3 regions of the Rhizobium sp. YJ-22 genome follow, and region 2 is predicted to be linked to each of the others. Evidence: riboswitches for the same ligand, from Rfam matches in the RefSeq annotation. Region 2 holds a riboswitch; each other region holds the start of a gene.
What was found. A riboswitch is a leader RNA that binds a small molecule or an ion and turns the genes downstream of it on or off. The one in region 2 is predicted to bind cobalamin.

Region 1 (3,271 bases), on a different contig from region 2:
CCAGGATCACCGCCTTCGAGATTTGCGAGAGCTGCGGGAAGGTCAACGAGTTCCACGACGAGAAAGTCGAGAGCGCGCTGATACAGCACGCACGCAGCAGCGGCTTCAAGATCAGGGCGAGCGCGATCGAGGTCCACGGCCTGTGCGCTGACTGCCGTTAACTGCTATCCCGCCGAAGCAAGGCTCTCTCTACATGGATTCTGTTACGTTATATCATTAAGAAAGGTATCGAATGGCCAAGAAACTTCCCGTCACGGTCCTCTCCGGCTTTCTCGGAGCCGGCAAGACCACGCTGCTCAACCATATCCTTGCCAATCGCGAGGGCATGCGGGTTGCGCTCATCGTCAACGACATGAGCGAGGTCAACATCGATGCCGCGCTCGTCCGCGACGGCGGCGCCAACCTCTCTCGAACGCAGGAGCAACTCGTCGAAATGACGAACGGCTGCATCTGTTGCACATTGCGCGACGACCTGCTGACGGAGGTGCGCGCGCTCGCCGAGCAGGACCGCTTCGACTATCTGCTGATCGAATCGACCGGCATCGCCGAGCCGCTTCCCGTCGCCGCGACCTTCGATTTCCGGGATGAGAACGGCCGCAGCCTCTCCGACGTCGCCAAGCTCGACACCATGGTCACCGTGGTCGACGCCGCCAATCTTCTCAGGGACTACAGCTCGACGGACTTCCTTGCCGATCGCGGCGAGACGGCGGGAGACGGCGACGAACGGACCCTCGTCGATCTTCTGGTCGAGCAGATCGAGTTCGCCGATGTCGTGGTGCTGAACAAGATCGGCGTGGCGACGCCTGAACAGCGGGACGCCGCGCGCAAGATCATCGCCTCCCTCAATCCCGATGCCAGGCTCATCGAGGTCGATTTCGGGAAAGTCGATCTAAAGGATGTGCTCGGCACCGGCCGCTTCGATTTCGACAAGGCCGAACAGCATCCCCTCTGGTTCAAGGAGTTGCATGGCTTCAAGGACCATGTGCCCGAAACCGAGGAATACGGCATCCGGTCCTTTGTCTATCGTGCGAAGCGCCCCTTCGACCCGGTGCGTTTCCAGACATTCATCGACCGGCCCTGGCCGGGCGTGGTGCGCGCAAAGGGCTTCTTCTGGCTGGCGACACGGCCGCACCATGTCGGGGAGATCAGCCAGGCCGGTGCTTTCGTGCGCACCGGCAAGATGGGCCTGTGGTGGTCCTCCGTGCCGAAGGAGCAATGGCCCCGCGATCCCGCCTTCCTGAACATGATGAAACCCTATCTCGATCCGGTCTGGGGTGATCGGCGGCAGGAGATCGTGTTCATCGGCGCCGATCCGATGGACGAGAGGGAAATCCGGGCCGAACTGGACGCCTGCCTGCTGGACGCCCAGACGTTCAGACCGGATCTCTGGCGCAATCTGCCCGACCCGTTCGCAAGCTGGGACAGAAAGGCAGCCTGAATGCCGGTACAATCGGACTGATCGGCGGTGGAGCAGGGTGCGGGATCGTCACTGAACGCACGGCTCGTGCTTGACAGCCTGTCGGATCGGCTCCTATCTGGGGCGGACGGTTCCCGAGGCAAAGCCGGAGGGATTAATAGGGAACACGGTGAGGATGACCCGAACGGGGCCGAAACCGTGGCTGCCCCCGCAACTGTAAGCGGTGAGGGCTTGTCATCCATGCCACTGGTCCACGGACCGGGAAGGCCGGCAAGCCCTTCGACCCGTGAGCCAGGAGACCTGCCGTCATTCGCCACAGCAACCGGACGGGGTGTACCGGGAAGCGTTGTGACGCCTTCGCGCCTCTTTGCGCGATGGCCGATCATCCTTCACCAGTGCCCGCTCGCCGAAGGATGACATGACCGAAACGCCCGCCTATGCCATTGTCGTCTGCAGCCGCTGCCACGCGGGCGCCGCTGCGCCCGACCTTGTCGCCCGTCTTGCGCACCATACGGCCGCCGGCGGTTTTCGCGTCGACGCCGTGGCCTGCCTTGCGGGTTGCGGGCGGCCGCTCGCCGTCGCCTTCACGGCCCCCGCCAAGGCGTCGTTCCTCTTCGGCGACATCGACCCGGCCCGAGATTTGGAGGCCCTGCTCGCCTTCGGCCGCCAGTACCGCGACCTTGCGGACGGCTGGTGCAACGAGGGTCAACGGCCAGCCGGCCTGCGCGGCAAGACGCTTGCCCACATCCCGCATATCGGGGGACTCGCCCGATGAGCCGCGGCATCCTTTCCGGCCAGGGGCTCGTCTATGAGACCCGCTCCGGCGACCGGCTTCTCGATCATGTCTCGCTCGACGCCGAACCGGGCGACCGCCTTGCCATCATCGGGCCGAACGGCGCCGGAAAGACCACGCTGCTGCGCCTGCTGGCCGGCACGCTGCAACCGACCGCCGGCACGGTGCATCTCTTCGGCGCGTCGCTGGCGGCGATGCGGCCCGTCGAGCGCGCACGCTTCGTCGCCATGGTCGGCCAGACGGACCAGCCGGACCGGCGCATCTGCGTGCGTGACTACGTGGCGCTCGGCCGCATTCCCCACATGGCGCGCCGGCCGGGCGCGGCGGACGCCGCGATCATCCTGGACGCGCTCGAGCGGACGGAGCTGCAATCCCTCGCCGGGCGGGAGATGGGTTCGCTTTCGGGTGGCGAGCGTCAGCGGGCGCAGATCGCCCGGGCGCTTGCCCAGGAACCCCGCATCCTCTTCCTCGACGAACCGACCAACCATCTCGATCCCCGCGCCCGCGGCGCGCTTCTCGCGCTGGTGGCCGATCTCGGCCTCACCATCGTCGCGGTCCTGCACGACCTTCATCTCGTCCCCGGCTTCGCCACGCGGATCGCCGTGCTGAGGCAGGGCACGCTCGTCGCCTGCGGGCCGGCGGAGGAAACGCTCGACCGGCATGTCGTGCGCGACGTCTTCGGCATCGACCTCCTGCGCCTGCCCCACCCGCATGAGGACCGCCAGCTTACCGTCTTCGATATCCCCTTCACCCGCAGCACCGGAGCCTCTCCATGAAACGCCTGATCCTCGCTTCCCTTCTGTCGCTGGCGGCCTCCGCCGCCTTGGCCTTTCCCGTCACGGTCGACAGTTGCGGCACGCCGCTGACCTTCGACGCCGCGCCGAAGCGGGCGGTGATCCACGATATCAACATGGCCAAGATGGCCTTCGCCCTCGGCCTCCAGCCCTCGATCGTCGGCGTCACCGGCATCACCGGCTGGTACAAGACCGACGACGCCTTCAAGAAGGAGCAGGGCTCGATCCCCGAGCTTGCACCCAAATATCCGACGATGGAAAACCTCG
Region 2 (3,271 bases):
GGAAGGCAAGATCGGACGCGTCTATTATCCCGCCGCCTATCTCACCAACGACAATCTGGACTATTATCAGGACGCTTATGAGATCGGCCCGGAAAAGATCATCGACACCTATGCGGCGGCGACGCAGCATGTCGATCAGGGCCTGTCGCTGACGCTGTTCTTTCGCGACACGGCGACGACGCGTGACATCAACCGGGCGCAGATCTACGCCTGGAAGAAGGGCATCAAGACCATCTATTACATCCGCCTGCGCCAGATGGCGCTGTCCGGCACGGAAGTGCAGGGCTGCGTCTCCTGCGCGCTGTGATTTCGGGGATAACCATGAACATCCAAGTGAAGACCAAGGCCCCCAAGGCGGCGTCCGCCGTCAGCGCCATCAACTGGAACCGAATCGAGGACGACAAGGATCTCGAAGTCTGGAACCGCCTGACCGGCAATTTCTGGCTGCCGGAAAAGGTGCCGCTCTCCAACGACATTCCCTCCTGGGCGACGCTGAAGCCAGCCGAGCAGCAGCTCACCATCCGCGTCTTCACCGGGCTGACGCTGCTGGATACGATCCAGAACGGCGTCGGCGCCGTGAAACTGATGGAGGATGCCATAACCCCGCATGAGGAGGCGGTGCTGTCCAACGTCGCCTTCATGGAGGCGGTGCATGCACGCTCCTATTCCTCGATCTTCTCGACGCTGTGCCTGACGCCCGATGTCGACGACGCCTATCGCTGGTCGGAGGAAAACGAGTTCCTGCAGCGAAAGTCGGCGCTGATCATGGGGCAATACGGCTCCGGCGATCCGTTGAAGACGAAGGTCGCTTCCGTCTTCCTCGAAAGCTTCCTGTTCTATTCCGGCTTCTACCTGCCGATGTACTGGTCGAGCCGGGCGAAGCTGACCAACACCGCCGACCTCATCCGCCTCATCATCCGCGACGAGGCCGTGCACGGCTATTATATCGGCTACAAGTTCCAGCGCGCCCTGGAGCGCGTGTCGGCGGCGGAGCGCCAGGACATCAAGGATTTCGCCTTCGACCTGCTGTTCGAGCTTTACGACAACGAGGCGAAGTACACCGAAGCCCTCTATGACGGCGTCGGACTGACCGAGGATGTGAAGAAATTCCTGCATTACAACGCCAACAAGGCGCTGATGAACCTCGGCTATGAGGCGCTGTTCCCGCCCGAGGCCTGCAAGGTCAACCCCGCCATCCTTTCCGCCCTCTCGCCGAACGCCGACGAGAACCACGACTTCTTCTCCGGTTCCGGCTCCTCCTATGTGATCGGCAAGGCGGTGGCGACCGAGGACGAGGACTGGGATTTCTGAGGCCGGCGACGCCAGTCCCGATGTCGTGGCGTGGCGGGTGCATGTCGCATTCTCAAGCGGACGCTTCGGCGGATCGTGTTTTTTTAGCACTGTTCAAGGTGCTGCTTCGACGCCTGTCGAAGCGGATAATTGGGAAACCGGTTCAAAGCCGGTGCTGCCCCCGCAACGGTTACGGATAAGGCTCTCGACGGATGCCACTGGTTTTTACCGGGAAGGCGTCGGGAGCATCCCTCAAGGGATAGTCCGAAGCCCGGAAACCAGCCTCGGACAGCAGACCTGGCCGGTTGCGGAGGGCGATCGAGAGGCGAATGACGGCCCTCGCTCGGCCGTCTTTCCCGTCTCGTCTCCTTTCCCCGGTCATCCGATGCGCGCCATCGGCGCGTGCGTTGACAGATCCGTCCGTTGAGGAGCGGCGGCAACCCAGAGGAGATGAGCATGAGCAGCAACAGAGGCGTCGTCTACATGCGCCCCGGCAAGGTCGAGGTTCGCGACATCGACGATCCGAAGCTGGAGGCGCCGGATGGCCGCCGCATCGAGCACGGCGTCATTCTCAAGGTGATTTCCACCAATATCTGCGGTTCCGACCAGCATATGGTACGCGGCCGCACCACCGCGATGCCAGGCCTGGTGCTTGGCCACGAAATCACCGGCGAGGTCATCGAGAAGGGCATCGACGTCGAGATGCTGGAGATCGGCGACATCGTCTCGGTGCCGTTCAACGTCGCCTGCGGGCGCTGCCGCTGCTGCAAGTCGCAGGATACCGGCGTCTGCCTGACCGTGAACCCGTCGCGCGCCGGCGGCGCCTATGGTTATGTCGACATGGGTGGCTGGATCGGCGGGCAGGCGCGCTACGTCACCATTCCCTATGCCGATTTCAACCTCTTGAAATTCCCCGATCGCGACAAGGCCATGGCCAAGATCCGCGATCTCACCATGCTCTCCGACATCCTGCCGACCGGCTTCCACGGCGCGGTCAAGGCCGGAGTCGGGGTTGGTTCGACCGTCTATGTCGCCGGCGCCGGGCCGGTCGGTCTGGCGGCGGCCGCCTCCGCGCGCATCCTCGGCGCCGCCGTGGTGATGATCGGCGATTTCAACACGGATCGCCTCGCCCATGCCGCGAATGTCGGCTTCGAGCCGATCGATCTGTCGAAGAGCGACCGGCTGGGCGACATGATCGCCGAGGTCGTCGGCACCAACGAGGTCGACAGCGCCATCGACGCGGTCGGCTTCGAGGCGCGCGGCCATGCCGGCGGCGAGCAGCCGGCCATCGTGCTCAACCAGATGATGGAGATCACCCGGGCCGCCGGCTCGATCGGCATCCCCGGTCTCTACGTCACCGAGGATCCGGGCGCCGTCGACGATGCGGCCAGGCATGGCAGCCTGTCGCTGCGCTTCGGTCTCGGCTGGGCGAAGGCGCAATCCTTCCATACCGGCCAGACGCCGGTTCTGAAATACAACCGGCAGCTCATGCAGGCGATCCTCCATGACCGCCTGCCGATCGCCGACATCGTCAATGCCAGGATCATTTCGCTGGAGGATGCGGCGCAGGGTTATGAAAGCTTCGACCAGGGTGCTGCGACCAAGTTCGTCCTCGACCCGCATGGCGACCTGCTGAAGGCCGCCTGATCCTGTCTTGCAAGCGCCGGCCGCAAGACGCTTGCGGCCGGCGGCACATTGCGGCGGGAGGTTGTGCGTCATGCTTGACCTCACCGCCGATTGTCAAATAGTCTTGAGATACGGAACAGGTTCCGTCGATATGACGGATGAAAAGGGAATGCGGTGAGGTCTCTCCAGCAGGGACCGATGCCGCGACTGCCCCCGCAACTGTAACCGCAGAGCTTGCCCCATGATGCCACTGCGCCCGGCGCGGGAAGGCGGGGAGAGCGATAACGCGGAAGTCAGGAGACCTGCCTGTCCCGGTCACCCATGCCAGGATACGGGGTGTGTCCGGGCGCGGCCG
Region 3 (3,271 bases), on a different contig from region 2:
TTCATGACCGGCCGCCTCAAGGGCGAACCGATGCCGCTGTCGGCGGTGGCCTGAGATGAGCGCCGCCTCGCCCGCCTATCGCCATGTCGACGAGATGCGTCCGTGGTCCGACCGGGAGCATCGCCTCGAATGCGTCGCCGTCACGCCGGAAGCCCCCGACGTGATGACCTTCACCTTTCGGCCGGATAATCCCGGCCACTGGTTCCGCTATCTGCCCGGCCAGTTCGTGACGCTGGAAATTCCCGCGACCCCGGAGCCGGTGATGCGCACCTATACACTGTCGTCGAGCCCGTCGCGGCCTTATACGGTGGCGGTCACCGTCAAGGCGCAGGCGGGCTCGATCGGCACGCGCTGGATGTTCGACAACCTGCGCCCCGGCATGCGGCTCAAGGCGATCGGTCCGCTCGGGGATTTTTCCTATGCCAGGCATCCCGGCCGGAAATACCTGTTCATCTCGGCCGGCTCCGGCATCACCCCGATGATGTCGATGACGCGTGACATGAGCGACCGCACACCGGATAGCGACATCACCTTCATCCATTGCGCCCGCTCGCCCGACGACATCATCTTCCGCTGGGAGTTGGAGGCGCGCGCCCGCGAGATGGCGAATTTCACGCTCGGCTTCATCATCGAGGAGATCGGCCGCGGCCAGCTCTGGGCCGGTTTGCGCGGCCGCATCGACAAGGCCAAGATCGCCCTGCTCGCCCATGATTTCCTGGAGCGCACCGTGTTCTGCTGCGGGCCGGAGCCGTTTATGGCGACGGTGCGCGACACCCTGTCGGGTGCCGGTTTCGACATGGCGAATTATCATGAAGAGGCCTTCCAGCCGCGTGCGCCGGAACTGCCGGTGGTGGTCGCCGATCACTCCGACGGCGCGAAAGCAACCAAGGTCATCTTTACGATGTCCGGCAAGACCGGCCTGTGCGAGCCCGGCCACACCGTGCTGCAGGCGGCGCGCGCCAGCGGCGTGCGCATCGGCGCGGCCTGCGAATCCGGGCTGTGCGGCACATGCAAGGTGATGAAACTCGCTGGCGACGTCGAGATGGAACACAATGGCGGCATCCTCGACGAGGAAATCGACGAGGGCTATATCCTCGCCTGCTGCTCCCGCCCTAAGGGCGAAATCGAGATCGAGGCCTGAAACCACGTCCTCTCGAAACAAGGGCTTCCGGCCGCCAAGCCGGGAGCCCTTTCGCGTTTCAGTGGCGGATACGGCGCTGGCGGCGCATGGCCGGTTGCAGCGAGCCGGCGGTGACCTGCTGGAACAGGCGGCGCAGATGCAGAAGCCTGGAGCAATCGCGGCCGGCGCCGTCGATGCGGGCGATCTCGGCGCGCGCCGCCCGCGGCAGGTCTGCGCCGGCGGGCAGGTTCAGCATCCAGGCGAAAAACACGTCCTCGGGGGACGGCAGACGCCCGGCCATATCGGCGGCAGCGGCAGAAAGGTAGAATTCCATGGTCGGTCCTCGTGGCTGCAAGGACTGGGCATGGTGGATCGAGGGAAACGCCGGAGATGGTGCCGCAAGCGTCATGACGCCGCCGCGGCCAGCCCGGAACGCCTCTTGATCGCCCACCGCGATCAGTCGAGTTCATCGATCCGTGGCTGGTTTCCGGGCTCCAGAGCCATCCGGTTTTCCGGATCGGGCGACACCTTCCCAGGCCGTCCGGCCCAGTGGTTCTCGTCACCCGTTTCGCTCTGCTACCGTTGCGGGGGCAGCGCCGGCTTCAAACCGGCTTCCCAATTCTCCGACCGATTCTTTCGAAACGGCCGGCACCTCGGACAGGCAGATATGACCACAGCCCGCCGCCCCGCACAACCCGATTCGTGGCGGCGCCTGAGGGAAATCACCGCTTTTTCAGGCGGCCGCTTCCGATCGCGGCACGTAGTTGAGCACCGGGCCGAGCCAGCGCTCGACCTCGGAAACCGCCATGTCCTTGCGCCGGGCATAATCCTCGACCTGATCGCGCTCCACCTTGGCGACGCCGAAATAATAGCTTTCGGGCGAGGCGATATAGAGGCCAGAGACGGAAGAGCCGGGCCACATGGCATAGCTCTCGGTCAAGGTCACGCCGATTTCCTTTTCCGCGTCGAGCAGGCGAAACAGCGTCGTCTTTTCGGTATGATCCGGCTGGGCCGGGTAACCGGGCGCGGGGCGGATGCCGGCATAGGGCTCGCCGATCAGGTCGGTCGGGCCGAAGGTCTCGTCGGGCGCGTACCCCCAGAGTTCGCGGCGCACATATTCATGCATGCGCTCGGCGAATGCTTCGGCGAAACGATCGGCCAGCGCCTTGACGAGGATTGAGGAATAATCGTCGTTTGCCCGCTCGAAACGCTCGGCAATGGCGATTTCACCGATGCCGGCGGTGACCACGAAGCCGCCGAGATAATCCCGCTTGCCGCTTTCCAGCGGCGCGACGAAATCCGAGAGCGCCACATTGGGCCGGCCGTCGCGCTTGGAAAGCTGCTGGCGCAACGTGAAGAACGTCGCGAGTTCGCCATCGCGCGCCTCGTCGGTGAACAGGCGGATGTCATCCCCCACCGCGCTCGCCGGCCAGAAACCGACAACCGCCTTCGGCATGAACCATTTCTCGGCGATGATTTTTTCCAGCATCGCCTGCGCATCGGCAAAGAGCTGGCGGGCGGCCTCGCCCTGCTTCTCGTCCTCGAGGATTTTCGGATAGACGCCCTTCAACTCCCAAGTCTGGAAGAAAGGAGTCCAGTCGATGTAGCGGGCGAGTTCGGCCAGATCCCAATCCTGCCAGACGCGGGTGCCGAGGAAGGATGGCTTCTTCGGCCGATAGGCGGACCAGTCGGCCTTGTAGGCGTTTTCGCGCGCCTTGCCGATCGGCAGACGCTGCTTTTCGGCCTCGCTGCGGGCATGGGCGTCGGCGACCTTGCGGTATTCCGCCCTCACCGTCTCGATATAACCGGGCTTCATCTCCGGGCTCAGCAGGCTGGAAACGACACCGACGGCGCGGCTGGCATCGGTCACGTAGATCGCCTGTCCCGCCTCGTAGCGCGGATGAATTTTCACCGCCGTGTGGACGCGCGAGGTGGTGGCGCCGCCGATCAGCAACGGGATATCGAAACCCTGACGCTCCATCTCGGAGGCCACATGCACCATCTCGTCCAACGACGGGGTGATCAGGCCGGAGAGGCCGATGATATCGACATTTTCGGCGCGCGCGGTTTCGAGGATCTTCGTCGCCGGCACCATGACGCCGAGATCGATGATCTCGTAATTGTTGCAGGCGAGCACCACGCCGACGATGT

Region 1: it holds a riboswitch for cobalamin, as region 2 does, so the genes downstream of both, P7F60_RS16695 (DUF1636 domain-containing protein) here and fdhA (formaldehyde dehydrogenase, glutathione-independent) in region 2, are expected to answer to the same signal.
Region 3: it holds a riboswitch for cobalamin, as region 2 does, so the genes downstream of both, P7F60_RS15575 (hypothetical protein) here and fdhA (formaldehyde dehydrogenase, glutathione-independent) in region 2, are expected to answer to the same signal.

What each region holds. Positions count from the first base shown of each region.
Region 1 covers NZ_JARRIR010000007.1:9,703-12,973, reverse strand. The annotation lists gene P7F60_RS16705 (Fur family transcriptional regulator) at 1-161, shown strand, start outside; gene zigA (zinc metallochaperone GTPase ZigA) at 233-1,438, shown strand; cobalamin riboswitch at 1,529-1,740, shown strand; gene P7F60_RS16695 (DUF1636 domain-containing protein) at 1,836-2,192, shown strand; gene P7F60_RS16690 (ABC transporter ATP-binding protein) at 2,189-2,986, shown strand; gene P7F60_RS16685 (ABC transporter substrate-binding protein) at 2,983-3,271, shown strand, end outside.
Region 2 covers NZ_JARRIR010000012.1:67,391-70,661, reverse strand. The annotation lists gene nrdE (class 1b ribonucleoside-diphosphate reductase subunit alpha) at 1-307, shown strand, start outside; gene nrdF (class 1b ribonucleoside-diphosphate reductase subunit beta) at 322-1,311, shown strand; cobalamin riboswitch at 1,391-1,592, shown strand; gene fdhA (formaldehyde dehydrogenase, glutathione-independent) at 1,747-2,937, shown strand; cobalamin riboswitch at 3,038-3,241, shown strand.
Region 3 covers NZ_JARRIR010000006.1:127,091-130,361, forward strand. The annotation lists gene P7F60_RS15565 (aromatic ring-hydroxylating dioxygenase subunit alpha) at 1-54, shown strand, start outside; gene P7F60_RS15570 (hybrid-cluster NAD(P)-dependent oxidoreductase) at 56-1,141, shown strand; gene P7F60_RS15575 (hypothetical protein) at 1,200-1,454, opposite strand; cobalamin riboswitch at 1,581-1,791, opposite strand; gene metH (methionine synthase) at 1,854-3,271, opposite strand, start outside.